DNA from 4 places in the Nonomuraea fastidiosa genome. Region 4 is predicted to be linked to each of the others. Evidence: riboswitches for the same ligand, from Rfam matches in the RefSeq annotation. Region 4 holds a riboswitch; each other region holds the start of a gene.
The links. A riboswitch is a leader RNA that binds a small molecule or an ion and turns the genes downstream of it on or off. The one in region 4 is predicted to bind thiamine pyrophosphate.
Positions count from the first base shown of each region.

Region 1: it holds a riboswitch for thiamine pyrophosphate, as region 4 does, so the genes downstream of both, ACFMQL_RS27470 (FAD-dependent oxidoreductase) here and thiD (bifunctional hydroxymethylpyrimidine kinase/phosphomethylpyrimidine kinase) in region 4, are expected to answer to the same signal.
Region 2: it holds a riboswitch for thiamine pyrophosphate, as region 4 does, so the genes downstream of both, ACFMQL_RS14310 (cytosine permease) here and thiD (bifunctional hydroxymethylpyrimidine kinase/phosphomethylpyrimidine kinase) in region 4, are expected to answer to the same signal.
Region 3: it holds a riboswitch for thiamine pyrophosphate, as region 4 does, so the genes downstream of both, thiC (phosphomethylpyrimidine synthase ThiC) here and thiD (bifunctional hydroxymethylpyrimidine kinase/phosphomethylpyrimidine kinase) in region 4, are expected to answer to the same signal.

Region 1 covers NZ_CP170570.1:5,949,632-5,953,834, reverse strand. Annotated here, with positions in the region: gene thiE (thiamine phosphate synthase) at 11-658, opposite strand; gene ACFMQL_RS27480 (Rv2175c family DNA-binding protein) at 636-1,010, opposite strand; gene ACFMQL_RS27475 (NAD(P)/FAD-dependent oxidoreductase) at 1,041-2,210, opposite strand; TPP riboswitch at 2,275-2,391, shown strand; gene ACFMQL_RS27470 (FAD-dependent oxidoreductase) at 2,379-3,698, shown strand; gene thiS (sulfur carrier protein ThiS) at 3,695-3,895, shown strand; gene ACFMQL_RS27460 (thiazole synthase) at 3,888-4,203, shown strand, end outside.
Region 2 covers NZ_CP170570.1:3,128,377-3,132,579, forward strand. Annotated here, with positions in the region: gene ACFMQL_RS14295 (LCP family protein) at 1-1,044, shown strand, start outside; gene ACFMQL_RS14300 (DNA-formamidopyrimidine glycosylase family protein) at 1,312-2,190, shown strand; gene ACFMQL_RS14305 (rhodanese-like domain-containing protein) at 2,239-2,562, shown strand; TPP riboswitch at 2,616-2,732, shown strand; gene ACFMQL_RS14310 (cytosine permease) at 2,722-4,059, shown strand; gene ACFMQL_RS14315 (methylated-DNA--[protein]-cysteine S-methyltransferase) at 4,028-4,203, opposite strand, start outside.
Region 3 covers NZ_CP170570.1:4,453,593-4,457,795, reverse strand. Annotated here, with positions in the region: gene ACFMQL_RS20795 (hypothetical protein) at 1-5, opposite strand, end outside; gene thiC (phosphomethylpyrimidine synthase ThiC) at 159-1,703, opposite strand; TPP riboswitch at 1,696-1,808, opposite strand; gene ACFMQL_RS20785 (hypothetical protein) at 1,900-2,250, shown strand; gene ACFMQL_RS20780 (universal stress protein) at 2,261-3,127, shown strand; gene ACFMQL_RS20775 (cellulose binding domain-containing protein) at 3,296-4,203, shown strand, end outside.
Region 4 covers NZ_CP170570.1:3,638,936-3,643,138, reverse strand. Annotated here, with positions in the region: gene ACFMQL_RS16780 (hypothetical protein) at 1-560, opposite strand, end outside; gene ACFMQL_RS16775 (hypothetical protein) at 747-1,352, shown strand; gene ACFMQL_RS16770 (DNA polymerase domain-containing protein) at 1,421-2,362, opposite strand; TPP riboswitch at 2,420-2,515, shown strand; gene thiD (bifunctional hydroxymethylpyrimidine kinase/phosphomethylpyrimidine kinase) at 2,503-3,312, shown strand; gene tenA (thiaminase II) at 3,350-4,024, shown strand; gene ACFMQL_RS16755 (carbon starvation CstA family protein) at 4,028-4,203, opposite strand, start outside.

The sequences.
Region 1 (4,203 bases), 2.3 Mb from region 4:
CTCGGAGGTTTCAGCGGGCCGGCCCGGCGGCCAGCCGCTTGGCGAACTCGGCCGCGGCCGCCCCTGGGTCGTCGGCTTCGGTGATGGCGCGGACGACCACCACCCGGCTCACGCCGTACGACATCACCTCGTCGAGGTTGCCCAGGTCGATGCCGCCGATCCCGAACCAAGGACGCGAGGTGCCGAGCGAGGCGGCGTGCCGCAGCAGCGGCGGCCCCGGCGCGGGGCGCCCAGGCTTGGTGGGGGTCGGCCAGATCGGGCCGCAGCAGAAGTAGTCGACGCCCTCTTCCACGGCCGCGGCGGACGCCTCGGCTGCGGAGTGGGTGGACCGTCCGATGACGATGTCGTCGCCGAGTATCTCTCGCGCGACCGTCACAGGAAGGTCGTCCTGCCCCAGGTGGAGCACGTCGGGCCGGGCGGCGTAGGCGACGTCCGCCCGGTCGTTGACAGCGAGCAGTTTTCCGTGCCGGTCGCAGGCGTCGCGGAAGACTTCGAGCAGCGCGAGTTCTTCGCGCGCCTCGAGACCCTTCTCCCGCAGCTGGATGATGTCCACACCGCCCGCCAGCACGGCGTCGAGGAACTCCGCCAGATCGCCGCGGTCGCGGCGGCCGTCTGTGCAGAGGTAGAGGCGGGCCTCAGAAAGCGAGGGCTTGGGCACGCCGCTTGACCTCGGTGTGACGCCCTGCCCTGATCGCCTCGATGGGCGACCCCGGCAGCGAGTCGTCTGGGGTGAAGAGCCAGCGAAGCGCCTCGACGTCGTCGTAACCGGCGTCCTGCAGCACGGTGAGCGTGCCGGGCAGGCCCTTCATCACGTCCTTTCCGTCGAGGAACTTCGCGGGCACCTGCGGCCCGCCGCTGCCGCGGCGCACGCCGAGCAGCTTGTGGTCCTTGAGGAGTTGCTTGGCCCGGCCGATCGGAAGCTCGAGGCGCTGGGCCACTTCGGGGAGGGTGAGCCACTCGTCGACGAGCTGCTCGGTCTCCCGGTCGATCTGTGCAACAGAAAGCGTCACGAAACCACAACTACCACATGGCGTGCTTGCTCAAACAACACAATCTCGTAGGGGCACTTGTGGATCTACCAGGCGTTCCGCGTCCAGTCGATGGCCCGCTTCGATGATGCGCCGGCCCTGTACGAGATCGCGCGGCCGGTCCACGGCGAGCACCGCGGCGAGCGTGTCGCCGTCGGTGAGCCAGACGGCCGACCACTTGCCCTCGGGCTCGCCCCGGTACACGAGGCGGTCGGCCTCGGTGTGGTGTCCGGCGTACTGGAGCATGTGGCCGAACTGCTCCGACCAGAAGTACGGCACCGGGTCGTAGACCGCCTCCTCCCCCATGAGCGTCGCGGCGGCGACGTCGGGGGCGTTGAGCGCGGTGTCCCAGTGCTCGACCCTGAGGCGGGTGCCCCAGCGGCGCGACCACCACGCGGCGCAGTCGCCCACCGCGACCACGCCGGGCAGCGAGGTGCGCAGGTGCTCGTCGGTGACGACGCCGTTGTGCAGGTCGATGTCGGCGTTGGCGAGCCACTCGACGGCCGGGCGCACGCCGATGCCGGTGACGACCACGTGGGACTCGACGAACTCGCCGCCCACCAGGCGGACGCCGCCCTCCTCGACCGACTCGACCATGGTGCCGAGCCGCAGGTCGATGCCCTCGTACCAGGGGATCGTGCGGCCACCGAGCTCCGTGCCGACGGCGGCGGCGAGCGGCGTCTGCGCCGCCTCGATGACCGTGACCGCGCAGCCCGCGCGCCGGGCCGCGGTGGCGACCTCCGCGCCGATCCAGCCCGCGCCGATGACCGTGACCCGCGCTCCGGGTACGAGCATCACCCGCAGCTCGTGAGCGTCGTCGAGCGTGCGCAGGACGTGCTGCGGGCCGTCGCCTGGCAACCTGATCGGGTCGGCGCCGGTGGCGATGACCAGGCCGTCGTAGGGCAGCTCGCCCTCGGTGGTCTCCACGACGCCCGCGCGCAGCGACGTGGCCGCGACGCCCGGCCGGAAGTCGATCTGGAGCGCGTCGAGGTCGGTGTCGATGAAGCTGGTGTCGGCGTCGCCCTTCAGCACCGCCTTCGACAGCGGCGGGCGATCGTAGGGGCGATGGCGCTCCTGGCCCAGCAGCGTGATGCGGCCGTCGAAGCCGCGCCCGCGCAGGGCCTCCACCGTACGCACACCCGCGAGACCCGCTCCCACCACCACGACATGGTTCACGCTCATGACCATAACGGCGACCATAAGGGGCCGGTGCGTGCGCCCCGTACCGAGGTCGTAGGCTGTGGGCGGTAAGACGCGCGGGAGTCCGGCCGTGACCGGGCTGAGAGGAAGGCTGTGACGGGCCTTCGACCGCAAGACACCTGATCCGGATCATGCCGGCGAAGGGAGCGCATGATGGACGTGATCGTGGGCGGCGGGGTCGTCGGGCTGTCCGTGGCCTGGCGGCTCGCGTGCGAGGGACGGCCGGTCACCGTGGTCGATCCCGCGCCCGCCACCGGGGCCTCCCACGCGGCCGCCGGGATGCTGGCGCCGGTGAGCGAGGTCACCTACACCGAGGCGCCGCTGCTGCGGCTGGGCATGGCGGCGCTGAGCCGCTGGCCCGCCTTCGCCGCCGAGCTGGCCGAGGACGCCGGACTCCCCGCCGGCGAGGTCTCCGCCGCCGGTGCCTTGGCCCGCGGCCCCCGTTCGGGGCTTGGCGCGGGCGGGCTGGATCTGCGGGCCGAGGGGACGCTGGACGTCGCGTTCGGCTCCGACGACATGGCGATGCTGGACGAGCTGGCCGCGTTCATGGAGAAGCTGGACCTGCCGGTCGAACGGCTGACCGGGCGCGAGTGCCGCCGCCTGGAGCCGATGCTGGCCCCCTCCGTGCGCGGCGGGCTGCTCGCGCCCGGCGACGCCTGGGTGAACCCGCGGCGGGTGACGGCGGCGCTGCTGACCGCCCTGGAGCGACGCGGCGTTCCGCTGGTGCGGGCGCGCGTCAGCGAGCTGGTCCGTACGAACGGCGCCGTCACGGGCGTACGCCTGTCGAAGCCCACCGGCGCACCGGCGACCGGCCTGCGTCTCGGGGCTCACCACGTCGGCGGACCACCTGCCGCGCCGTACCCCGCCGATGCCGGCGAACGGGCCGCCGGTGACGGTGCCGAGCGGGCCTTTGACGTCGCCGGGGCCGGTGAGGCGGACGGTGCGTGGGCGGACGGGGACGTGCTGGCGGCCGACCGGGTGGTGCTGGCGGCCGGGGCGTGGAGCGGTGAGCTGGCCGACGTGCCGGTGCGTCCGGTCAAGGGCCAGATCATGCGCCTGCGCTCGCCGCAGCCGCTGCTCACCCACTGCGTACGCGGCACCGTCCACGGCTCGCCGGTCTACCTCGTCCCCCGGGGCGACGGCGAGCTGGTGGTGGGGGCCACGCAGGAGGAGCTGGGCTTCGACACGACGGTGACCGCGGGCGGCCTGTACGAGCTGCTGCGCGACGCCAGGGAGCTGGTGCCCGGCGTCACCGAGATGGAGGTCGCCGACGTGGTGGCGGGCCTGCGGCCGGGCACCCCCGACAACCTTCCGGTGATCGGCCCGGCGAGGACCCCGGGGCTGACGTACGCGACCGGGCACCACCGCGGCGGGGTGCTGATGGCCCCGCTGACGGCGGCCATCCTGATGGGCGAGGAGAGCGAGCTGGCGACCCTGTGCTCGCCAGGGAGGTTTCAGGAAATTTCATGATTGTCACCATTAACGGGTCTGAGCGCGAGGTGGCCGACGGCACCACCGTGGCGGAGGCCGTACGGACGCTGACGACGGCCACCACCGGCGTGGCCGTGGCCGTGAACGACGAGGTGGTCACCCGCAGCGCCTGGGAGACGACGGCGCTCAGCGACCGTGACCGCGTGGAGGTGCTGACGGCGGTGCAAGGTGGATGAGCTGATCATCGCCGGTGAGAAGTTCTCCTCCCGGCTCATCATGGGCACCGGTGGCGCGCCCTCGCTGGAGGTGCTGGACCAGGCGCTGGCCGCGTCCGGCACCGAGCTGACCACGGTGGCGATGCGCCGGCTCGACCCGTCGGCGCGCGGCTCCGTGCTGGACGTGCTGCGCAAGCGCGACATCAAGGTGCTGCCCAACACGGCGGGGTGCTTCACGGCGGGCGACGCCGTGCTGACGGCCCGGCTGGCCAGAGAGGCCCTGGGCACCAACTGGGTCAAGCTGGAGGTCATCGCCGACGAGCGCACGC
Region 2 (4,203 bases), 510 kb from region 4:
GAGCGGTCGGGCAGGAGCCCGATCAGGCCGCTCAGGTCGCGTTCCGGCTCCGACGAGCGGCGGCCCTGGGGGCTGGTGCCGCGCCCGCGGTTCTCCGGCAAGACCGTTTTGGCGATCATCGCCGGTTTGCTTGTGGTGCTGTTGATCGCCGGCATCGGGATGTACTTCTGGATCGACTCGCGGTTGACGGGCATCGAGGGGGTGCTGGACGACTACGAGGGACGGCCCGCCGACACGCCGGGCACCAACTGGCTGCTCGTCGGGTCCGACAGCCGCAAGGGCCTGACCGCCGCCCAGCGCAAGAAGCTGGCGACCGGGCGGGCCGCGGGGCAGCGTACGGACTCGATGATGCTGCTGCACATCCCCGAGACCGACGACCCGCCCACGCTGGTCAGCCTGCCGCGCGACTCCGCCGTCACCATCCCCGGCAGGGGGCGCGACAAGCTCAACGCGGCCTACGCCTTCGGCGGGCCCAAGCTGCTGGTGCGCACCATCGAGAACGCCACCGGCGTGCACATCGACAACTACATGGAGATCGGTTTCGCCGGGTTCGTCGACATCGTCGACGCCGTCGGCGGGGTCGAGATCAACGTACGGGCCGCCGTCAACGACCCCAAGGCCGGGCTCAAGCTGAAGAAGGGCGTGCAGACGCTCAACGGCGCGCAGGCGCTCGGCTACGTGCGCACCCGCAAGGGCGGCGCGCTACCCGACTACGAGCGCACCAAGCGGCAGCGGCAGTTCCTCAGCGCGGTCGTGAAGAAGGCCGCGAGCCCCGGGGTGCTGTTCAACCCGTTCACCGCGATCCCGCTGGCGGCCAGCGCCACCGACGCGGTCGAGGTCGACACGGGCACGGGCGCGTTCGACATGCTCTCGCTCGGGCTGGCCATGGGCGACAGCCCGGTGACCACGGTGGTGCCGTTCGGGGGCAACGAGACCGTGCCCAGCGGCGCGGCGGTGAAGTGGGACCGGCCCAAGGCGCTGGCGTTGTTCAACGCGATCAAGGAAGACCGGCCGGTGCCGAAGGACGTCGTCGACTCCAACTGACCACCTCGCTCAGGTCCGGGACCCCGGGCACCCCCGTCCGGGCTTCGGGGCTGAGGGCGCCGCGCTCAGGTCCCGGACTCAGGGCGCCGCCCTCAACCGCCGAAGCCCGGGGTGCCGTGCTCAGGTTCCGGGGCCGGAGGGCCGTGTGGTCTCTTCGGTTTTCCGCGCGTGCCGGGGCAGCCGTACGGCGTCAAGGTCCCCACCACGTGGACCGACGGTTTTCCGCGCGTGCCGGGGACAGCCCCGGGCGGGACGTACGCTGGGGGCATGCCCGAACTTCCCGAGGTGGAGTCCCTCACTCACTTTCTGCGCGAGCGGGCGGTGGGCCGCGCGATCGCGGGGGTCGATGTGGTGGCCATCCAGGCGCTGAAGACGTTCGATCCGCCGGTCACCGCGCTCAACGGGCTGACCGTGACCGGCGTGGCCAGGCACGGCAAGTTCCTCGACCTCGACTGCGACGGGCTGCACCTGGTCATCCACCTGGCGCGCGCGGGGTGGCTGCGCTGGCGCGACGACCTGTCGGGCGCGAAGCCGGTGCGGCCCGGCAAGGGGCCGCTGGCCGTACGCGTGCGGCTGGCGCCCGACGAGGAGGGCCTGGCGCCGGGGTTCGAGCTGACGGAAGCGGGGACGCAGAAGCGCCTAGCCGTCTATGTCACGAAAAATCCGGACGATGTGCCGGGCATCGCCGCCCTCGGCCCCGACCCGCTCGCCGAGTCGTTCACCGTCGAGGCGCTCAAGCGCATCATCGGCGGCAAGCGCACCCAGATCAAGGGCCTGCTGCGCGACCAGAAGGTGATCGCCGGCATCGGCAACGCCTACTCCGACGAGGTGCTGCACGCGGCGAAGATGTCGCCGTTCAAGATCGCCGCCACGCTGACCGACGCGCAGATCGCCGACCTGCACGAGGCCATCGTGACGACGCTGCGCGACGCGGTCGAGCGGGCTCGCGGCCTTGCGGCCAAGGACCTCAAGGCGGAGAAGAAGTCGGGGCTGCGGGTGCACAACCGTACGGGGCAGTCCTGCGACGTGTGCGGCGACACGATCAGGGAGGTGTCGTTCGCCGACTCCTCGCTGCAGTACTGCCCGACCTGCCAGACCGGCGGCAAACCGCTGGCCGACCGCCGCCTGTCCCGCCTGCTCAAGTAGGCGGGACAGGCGGCGGGTGCACCGCCTCGCGCAGGCCATGATGGAGTCATGACCGTTCCTGAGATCGAGGCCAGTGCCGTACCCGCAGACGCTTACCTGCTCGACGTCCGCGAGCAGGAGGAATGGCTGGCGGGCCACGCGCCGCAGGCCGTTCACATCCCGATGACGCAGATCCAGGGGCGCGTGGACGAGGTCCCCGACGACCGCACGATCTACGTCGTGTGCCGGGTGGGCGGCCGTTCCCTGCAGGTCGCGGCCTGGCTCAACCAGCTCGGGCGCGAGGCGGTCAACGTCGGCGGCGGCATGCAGTCGTGGGAGGCGGCGCGGCGGCCGATGGTCAGCGAGACGGGACAGGAGCCTTTTGTGGCATAAGTCGCCCACTATGGCGAATTAGTCGCCATTGAGGCATCATTGGGGCGCAAACTACAGATCGTCGCGGGAGCTCGGGGTCGCCGGGCTGAGAGGGCAGCACAACCATCCGCTGCCGACCGCCTGAACCTGTCCGGGTAATGCCGGCGTAGGGAGTGTGCGATGTCGCACGGCGTCGAAGAAGTGCCGCTGACCCTTGATGGAGAGGCCCCCAAGACCCTGGGCGTGCTCGATCAGGGCGCGCTCTGGGCCAATCTCGGGGTCAGCCTGCTCGGCTTCTCCGGAGCCCTGCTGCTGCTCGATCCGCTGGGCAACGCCCCGCTGACGCTGGCGGCGGCGCTGATCGCCACCGTGGTGGGCAGCCTCATCGGCACCGCCATGGTGGGCCTGTCGGCCGTCCCCGGCACGCGGACGGGCAAGCCCGCGATGGTGCTGCTGCGCGGGCTGTTCGGCGCCCGGATCTCCTACGTGCCCACGGTGCTGAACATCATCCAGATGATCGGCTGGGGCGCCTTCGAGCTCTGGGTGATCGCCAAGGGCGCGGGCGCGATCTTCCCGGCGGTTCCGTACCAGGTGTGGGTGATCGTGGCGGGCGTGCTGACGGCGGCGCTGACCATCTGGCCGCTCGGCTCGATCCGGCTGCTGCGCCGCTACGTCACGGTCGGCGTGATCGTGGCGATGATCTGGTTCACGGTGTTCTTCCTGCGCGAGGCCCCGTCGCCCGAGGGCGGGAGCTGGACGGCCTTCCCCGCCGCCGTGGACTACGTGATCGCGCTGTCGGTGTCGTGGGTGCCGATGGCGGCCGACTTCGCCCGGCACTCGCGCTCGGGCCGGGCCGCGTTCACCGGCGTGGTCGGCGGCTACACGCTGGCCCAGGTGGCCTGCTTGGGGCTGGGCGTCTACGCGGTGGCGCTGGCGGGCGCGGACGGCGTGCTGGCCGACCAGACGACGGTGTTCAACCCGTTCGTCGCGGTGCCGCTCGGCGCGCTGTTCTTCGGCATCCTCGTGCTGCGCGAGACCGACCAGTCGTTCGCCAACGTCTACTCCACCACGATGTCGCTGCAGAACCTCATGCCGCGGGTGGACCGGCGCATCCTGTCGACCGCCATCGGCGTGGTCACGATCGTGATCGCGCTGTTCGCGGACGTGAACTCCTACGGCGTGTTCCTCGGCGTGATCGGCGCCGTGTTCGTGCCGATGTTCGCGGTGCTCGCGGTCGACTACTTCGTGCTGCGCCGCGGCGAGGGCTGGAACACCGCCGAGGACGCCCCCTCGCGCTGGTCGATGCTGGTGCCGTGGGCGCTGGGCTTCGCCGCGTACTGGCTGACCACCTCGACGCCGACCTTCCCCGCGTGGGACGGCTGGTGGGCCGGTGTGCGCGACGCGCTCGGCTTCGTACGGGAGCCGTGGATGAACGGCGCGCTGGGCGGCGCCTTGGTGGCCGCCCTGATCACGCTGCTCATCGGGCTCATCCAGCGATCGCGCGCCGCTCGACGTTGAGCAGATGCTGCTTGGCCGCCGCGCCGCCCGGGTAGTCGCCGAGCTCGCCGTCCTCGCGCAGCACCCGGTGGCAGGGCACGATCACGCAGACGGGGTTGGAGGCCAGCGCGTTGCCGATCGCCCGCAGCGCGCGCGGCCTGCCGA
Region 3 (4,203 bases), 810 kb from region 4:
GACACAGGAAATCCCCCTTTTTCCGGTGGTGTGAGGAACGCCCGGCGGCACCCCGCTGCCGGGCTCGCTCCTCACCGTGCCATCGAATGGGCCGGATATCCCGCGAACTTTGTCCAGACCTGCGGTTTTGGACAGGCTCTGGACAATTGGACAATGTGTCACTCCACGTAGATCGTGCCTCCGAGGCGGCGGAACTCGGCCGCCTTCGCCGCGTAACCGGCCTGCCTGATGTCGTGGCTGATCCGCATCGAGCAGAACTTCGGCCCGCACATCGAGCAGAAGTGCGCGGTCTTGGCGGGGGCGGCGGGCAGCGTCTCGTCGTGGAACGAGCGGGCCGTGTCGGGGTCGAGCGACAGGTCGAACTGGTCCTCCCAGCGGAACTCGAAGCGCGCGTCCGACAGCGCGTCGTCCCACTCCTGCGCCTTCGGATGGCCCTTGGCCAGGTCGGCGGCATGGGCGGCGATCTTATACGTGATGACGCCGGTCTTCACGTCGTCCTTGTCCGGCAGGCCGAGGTGCTCCTTGGGGGTGACGTAACAGAGCATGGCCGTGCCGTACCAGCCGATCATGGCGGCGCCGATGCCCGAGGTGATGTGGTCGTAGCCGGGCGCGATGTCGGTGACGAGCGGGCCGAGCGTGTAGAACGGCGCGTCGTCGCACAGCTCGCGCTGGAGGTCGACGTTCTCCTTGATCTTGTGCATGGGCACGTGGCCCGGGCCCTCGATCATCACCTGGACGTCGTGCTCGCGCGCGATCTTGGTCAGCTCGCCCAGCGTGCGCAGTTCGGCGAACTGGGCCTCGTCGTTGGCGTCGGCGATCGAGCCGGGCCGCAGGCCGTCGCCGAGCGAGAACGACACGTCGTAGCGGGCCAGGATCTCGCACATCTCGGCGAAGTTCTCGTACAGGAAGCTCTCGCGGTGGTGCGCCAGGCACCAGGCGGCCATGATCGAGCCCCCGCGCGAGACGATGCCGGTCTTGCGGCCCACGGTGAGCGGCACGTGCGCGAGCCGCACGCCCGCGTGCACGGTCACGTAGTCCACGCCCTGCTCGCACTGCTCGATCAGGGTGTCGCGGAAGACCTCCCACGACAGCTCCTCAGGGCGGCCCTTGACCTTCTCCAGCGCCTGGTAGATCGGCACGGTGCCGACCGGGACCGGGGAGTTGCGCAGGATCCACTCGCGGGTCTCGTGGATGTCCGCGCCGGTGGACAGGTCCATGATCGTGTCGGCGCCCCAGCGGGTGGCCCACGTCATCTTCTCCACCTCCTCCTCGATGGAGGAGGTGACCGCCGAGTTGCCGATGTTGGCGTTGATCTTCACGAGGAAGTTACGCCCGATGATCATGGGTTCGGACTCGGGGTGGTTGACGTTCGCGGGGATGATGGCCCGGCCCGCGGCCACCTCCTCGCGGACGAACTCCGGCGAGACGCCCTCGCGTACCGCCACGAACTCCATCTCCTTGGTCACCAGGCCCCGGCGGGCGCAGGCGACCTGGGTGACCGGATGGCCGGCCGCCCGCCGCTCCTCGATCCACTCCGCCCGGCGGCGCGGCAGGCCCCGGCGCAAATCGGGCTCGTAGGAGGGGTCGGTGTACGGGCCCGAGGTGTCGTACAGGGTGACCGTCTTGTCGTTCGACAGGCGCACCTGGCGCATCGGGACCCGGAGTTCACCGCAGTAGATCTTGGAAAAGCGCGCGTCGCTCATCGCGCAAACTCCCTTCGCCGGCATTACCCGGAGCAGGTTCTGGCGGTCGGCGGCTCGCAGCCGTCCTCTCAGCCCGGTCTCCACCGGGCTCCCGCGTTCGGACGGCGCTGATCGTACCCACCCCCGCCAAGGTCCCAAACCCACCCGAAAAGGTTTGGGGGCACTTCTCAGCGGTACGGACCCCATCAGGGGAAACATGATGAGAATCGCCGCTGTCGCAGGACTACTCGTCGTGATGGCCGCATCCGGCGCCACCGCCGCCGCCGGGGACGGCATGCAACAGCACGAGGTCAGCCAGGAGCAGTACGACATCCTGATGGCCCAGTGCCGCTACTCCGATACCGGCAAGGCCAAGTGCCGCGCGAACGTCAGAGAGCTTTACCGCGTCGGCCGTACCGACCCCACCCTCGACTGCCGCACCTACGCCGGCGTGACCGTCTGCGGCACGCTCAAGCTCAGCGCCGCCGAGCGGGCCTGCGTCCGCGACTCCGAAGCCAAGGGGCTGTCGTTCCGGCGCGCCGAGGTGGAATGCTACGTCCAGTCCTGAGGAGCCGAGCGTGATCATCGTTGGTGTGGACGGCTCCCGCCCCGGCCTTGAGGCGGCCGGCTGGGCCGCCACCGAGGCCGCGCTGCGCCAGGTGCCGCTGACCGTCGCCCACGTCGTGCCCGCGTGGGTGTGTGAGGAGGGCACCTCCGTCCGGTACGCCGAGGTCGCGCGGTGGATGCGCGAGAACGCGCAGTCCGTGCTGACCTCCGCCAAGGACCGCGCGCTGCGCGAGCGGCCCCAGGTCCGCGTGGAGACCGTCCTGCTCCCCGGCGATCCCCGCGCGGCGCTGGTCAAGGCGTCCGCCGAAGCCGAGCTGCTGGTCGTCGGCAGCCGCGGCCTCGGCGGCGTGCGCGGGCTGCTCGTGGGCTCCGTCGCGTACGGGGTCGTCGCGCACGCCGAGACGAACGTCGTCCTCATCCGCGACCGCGCCGCCACGCCCGGCGAGGTGGTGGTGGGCACCGACCTGTCCGCCCGCGCGGGCAAGGCGCTGGAGTTCGCCTTCGCCGAGGCCGAGCTGCGCGGGGCGCGGCTGCGGGTCGTGCAGGCGTGGGCCTGGCCCCAGCCGGGCGGCTTCGAACCCGCCGACGACGACAGCGAACAGGGTCACCTGCTGGCGTTGCAGAGCGCGCTCGTCCCGTTGCGCGCCGAACATCCCGGCGTGGAGGTGACCGCCGAGGTGGTGCACGGGCATCCTGTCGAGGTGCTGAAGGAGGCGGCGGCCGGCGCCGAGCTGCTGGTGGTGGGCTCGCGCGGGCGGGGGCAGCTCGCGGGCATGCTGCTCGGGTCGATCAGCCAGGCCATGCTGCACCATGCGCCCTGCCCGCTCGCGGTGGTCCGCGCCCCCGACACGGCGTCGCAGCCCGGAGCACCGGTCTGACGCCTTACCCCGCGCGGCCCCCGCCCCGAGCGGGCCCGGCCCGCGCACGCAAACGTGAAAGTTACATGCGTCTCCCCAGGTCGCCCCGGGTGAGCCGATCATTCCCTTTTCCGCACCCATAGGCGAAATTTACGATCTGCGCGCAGGTTGACGACGGGAGAGCGGACCATGCGCAAGATCGGTGCCGTGCTGGCCGGGATGGTGGCCGTGATCGCGGCCGTGCTGTTCGCGACGACGCCGGCCGACGCCGCGGCCGTACGGATCATGCCGCTCGGCGACTCGATCACCGGCTCCCCCGGCTGCTGGCGCGCCCTGCTGTGGAACCGGCTGCTGAGCACCGGCCACACCAACATCGACTTCGTCGGCACGCTGCCGCCGCAGGGCTGCGGGGTCGAGCACGACGGCGACAACGAGGGACACGGCGGCTACCTCGCCACCAACGTGGCGAACCAGAACCTGCTGCCCGGCTGGCTCTCGGCCACGCGCCCCGACATCGTGCTCATGCACTTCGGCACCAACGACGTGTGGAGCAACATCCCGCCCGCGACGATCATCAGCGCGTTCACCACGCTGGTGAACCAGATGCGGGCGAGCAACCCCAACATGCGGATCCTCGTCGCCAAGATCATTCCGATGAACCCGGCCACCTGCCCCGACTGCGCCCAGCGCGCCGTGGCGCTCAACGACGCCATCCCCGCCTGGGCCGCCGCGACGACCACCGACCAGTCGCCGATCACCGTGGTCGACCAGTGGACGGGCTTCGACACCGCCACCGACACCTACGACGGGGTGCACCCGAACGCCGCCGGCGACCAGAAGATGGCCGACAAGTGGTATCCGGCCCTGGTCGAGGCGCTGTCCGGCACCCCGACCCCCACCGACACGCCCACCGTGCCCGACGGTGACTGCACGGCCACGTACAAGACGACAGGTCAGTGGCAGGGCGGCTTCCAGGGCGAGGTCACCGTCACCAACACCGGCGCCGAGCCGATGACCGGCTGGACGGTGACCTGGACGTACGCCGATGGCCAGCACCTCACCCAGCTCTGGGGCGGCACGCTGAGCGCGGACGGCTC
Region 4 (4,203 bases):
AGCGGTGGCGGGGGCGGCGATGGCGGCTCATGCCCGTCCTGCTCGTACGGCGCCGTCCGCCGCTCGGCCTCCATCAGCAGCTCGTGCACCGACCCACCGCGACCAGGGCCGGTGCGCCCGAGCAGGATGCGCACCAGGTCCACCGCCGTCGGACGGGCGCCGAGGTCGGGGCGGCGGCACGCGTCGATCACCGCGCGCAGCTGGGGCAGCAGCCGGTCGAGGTCGGCGCCCGCGTCCGGCATCATCCCCGTCGCCGCGAACACCACCACGTCCGCCCAGTCGCCCACGTCATGCGCGGGGAACAGACAGTCCCGAGGTCCCGGCGCGAAGAGCGCCTGACCTTGCGGCGAGATGAGCACGTTCGCCGGGCTGAGCCGCAGCCCCGCGATGCCGCCGAGGTGCAGCCTGGCCAGCGTGGCGGCGGTGCCGAGGGCGAACAGGTGCAGCCGTTCGCCGGTGAGCGGGCCGGTCGTCCTGACGACGGCGGCCAGCGGCTCGCCCGTCCCCAGGTAATCGCGCGGCCGCAGAGCCAGGCCGCCGCTCCATGCCTGAAAGTCCATCGCCGTCCCCGTAGTGGCCGATCAGCGCGGGCGGCACCGCCGGTGGTCCGGCCCCGGTGCCGCAGGTCCGACAGGGGGTACGCCGGGGTCGCGGGCCGCGTTCAACCCATACCGATCGGGTCTTGACCTTGACGCGACGTCAACGTGTCCCATGAGCGGTGAAGCCGCCGGGAGGAAGGAACGCGCATGGTCAGAGCCGCGCTGCGCATCGTCGGATTCGAGCTCAAGGGCCTCGCCGCCATCGCGGCGTGGATCGTGCGGCGGCGGCACGGGGTGCCGGACGGAGCGACGACGCTCGCGTACGGCAAGGAGCAGTCGTTCATGATGGGCCTGATGGCGTTCGCCATGGCGGTCGAGACCGTGGTCGTGGACCTGCTGCTCGCCGCCCTCGACGTGCCCGGCTGGCTGCGTTACGGGGTGCTGATCGCCGACCTGTACGGCCTGCTGTACGTCCTCATGGTGGTCGCCGCCTGCGCGACCAGGCCGCACGTCGTCACCGCGGACGAGCTGCGTATCCGGTACGGCGTCTACCTTGACCTGCGGGTGCCCCGCGAGCTGGTGACGGCGGTGCGGACCGGGCGGACATACCACCAGGGCGGCATGATCACCGTCGATGAGGGCCGGTTGACCGTGGCGGTCTCCTCGCAGACGAACGTGACGGTCGAGCTGGCCGAGCCGGTCACCGTGGTACGCCCGCTTGGCCGCCGCGCCGAGGTCACCTCGGTCAGGTTCTTCGCCCATCATCCCGAAGCCGCGGCGGCCGCGCTCAGGGAGGGCGTCACCACCGGCTGAGCACTACTCCCCACCGGCTGAGCGCTACTCCCCGCGGAGGGCGTGAGCGCACCGCTTGCCCTCGCGCGTCACTCCCCGCGGCGGGCGCGAGCGCGCCGCTTGCCCTCGTGCATCGCCTGGACCCGCGCCACCGGGATCGTGTGCCCCTCCTCGACGAGGTCGGCGGGCAGCGGCTGCGGCGGCGGCATGTGCTCGGCCCATGGGTCGGCCCCGCCCAGCCGTTCGATCGCGCTGTGGACGGTGAAGTCGCCGGGACGTACGCCGTCGAGGTCGTCCCACGCCACCGGGTACGAGACGGGCACGCCGGGGCGGATGCGCGGGCTGTAGGCGGCGGCCACCGTGGCGCCGCCCGCCCGCGTGGAGTCGATGAACACCTTGCCCGCGCGGTCCTCCCTGATGAACGCGGTGGTGGCGAGCGCCGGGTCCAGCCGCTCGGCGCGGGCGGCCAGCGCGCGGGTGGCGGCGGCCAGGTCGTCCATCGCGGTGCCCGGCGCGACGGGCACGAAGACGTGCACGCCCTTGGCCCCGCTCGTCTTCACCGCCCCGGCCAGCCCGGAGTCGGCCAGCGCCTGCCTGACCAGGTGCGCGCCCCGCACCGCCAGGGCGAAGGAGTCCTCGGGCGGGTCGAGGTCGAGCACCATGTGCGTGGGATGATCGCCGGCGTACAGAGCCGGGTGGTATTCGACGGCCCGCTGGTTGGCGAACCACAGCAGCGTCCTGCGGTCGTCGCACAGCGCGTACGTGACCTGCCGCTGCGAGGAGTCCGCCCACACCCGCACCGAGCGCACCCAGTCCGGGGCGTACTTGGGCAGGTTCTTCTGCATGAACGGCTGCTGCCCCGGGCGTACCCGCATGACGGAGAGCGGGCGGCCGCGCAGCACCGGGATGATGCGGCCGGAGACGGCGTCGAGGTAGTCGACCAGGTCGCGCTTGGTTGCGCCCGCGCCGTCGAAGAGCGGCTGGTCGAGGTTCGTCAGGGAGACGCCGTCGCGCGTCTCGTCAGCGGCCACCCGTCCCACGATGCCGATACTCGAACGTGTGGTCAACGACCCGGCCTGTTAGAGTGAACGTTTGACGCGGGGTGCCCGAAATGCCGGGCTGAGATCACACCCGTCGAACCTGATCTAGTTCGCACTAGCGAAGGGACGTCATGGCCGCTGACGCCGTACCCAAAGTTCTGACCATCGCGGGCACCGATCCGAGCGGCGGCGCCGGCATCCAAGCCGACCTCAAGGCCTTCTCCGCGCTCGGCGCGTACGGCATGACGGTCATCACCGCGCTGGTGGCGCAGACGACCACGGGCGTGACCGGCATCCACGAGGTGCCCGCCGAGTTCGTGACCCAGCAGCTCGACACGCTGCTCACCGACGTGCCCGCCGACGCCGTGAAGATCGGCATGCTGGGCGACGCCGACCTGATCAAGGCGGTGGCGGCGGCGCTCGACACCTACCGCCCCAAGTACGTCGTGCTCGACCCCGTCATGGTCGCCAAGAGCGGCGACCGGCTGCTGCCCGCCGACGCGGTGAGCGAGCTGCGCCGCACGCTGCTGCCGCGCGCCGACCTCATCACCCCCAACCTGCCCGAGGCGGCCGACCTGCTGGAGGAGCCGCAGGCGAGCGGCCTGGCCGAGATGCACGAGCAGGCGGCCAGGCTGCGCGCGCTCGGCGCCCGCCAGGTGCTGCTCAAGGGCGGCCACCTCGACGGCGACACCTGCGTCGACGTGCTGGCCACCCCCGAGGGCACGATCGAGCTGTCCGCCCCGCGCGTGCACACCAAGAACACCCACGGCACGGGCTGCACGCTCTCCTCGGCGATCGCCGCGCTGCGGCCCCGGCACGACGACTGGCCGAGCGCGGTGCGAGCGGCGAAGGACTACCTCACGGAGGCGCTGCGCGCCGCCGACTCGCTGGGCGTCGGCCACGGCCACGGCCCCGTGCACCACTTCCACAACATCTGGTAACGGCCCCCGCCGGGCAGACCCCTCCGAAAGAGACGCGATGTTCTGCGATGACATCTGGCAGCGCACGTCCGACCTGATGCGCGCCATCCACGAGCACCCCTTCGTCACGGCACTCGGCGACGGCTCACTCGACCGCGACACCTTCGTCTTCTACATGGTGCAGGACGCCCGCTACCTGGAGGCGTTCGCGAAGGCGCTGGCCGCCGCCTCCGTGCGCGCCGGCGACTCCGCCGATGCGGCCTTCTGGGCGCAGAGCGCGCACACCGCGCTGGTCGCCGAGCGCGAGCTGCACTCCGGCTACATCGACGAGCTGGGCGATGCCGCCAAGGGCATCGCGACGTCGCCGACGTGCCTGGCGTACTCGTCGTTCCTGCAGGCCACGGCGCTGTCGGAGCCGTATCCGGTGATCGCGGCGGCGGTGCTGCCGTGCTTCTGGATCTACCAGGACGTCGGTACGGCGCTGCTCGCCAAGGCCGGCGACGACCCCGCGCACCCGTACGCGAAGTGGATCTCCACCTACTCCGACCCGGAGTTCGCCGCCTCCGTCGAGCGGGCCAAGGCGATCACCGACCGGCTGGCCGCCGCCGCGTCCCCGGACACCCGCGAGGCGATGGCGCAGGCGTACGGGCGGGCGGCGGCCTACGAGTGGATGTTCTGGGACAGCGCGTGGCGGCGCGAGGGCTGGCCCACCGCCGAGTGGCTGGCACCCTGACACCTAGCCTGATTTCGCCATCAGCTCCTTCTCCTCGCGGGTGGCGATGAGCCCCGACGGCGCGACGATCTTCGACTCCTCGAACGGCGCCTCCGTGGTGGGCAGCGGCTCGGGCGAGCGGATCGCGGTGATCCAGATGCGCGCGGCGTCCAGGATGACCACGATGATCAGCACGGCGA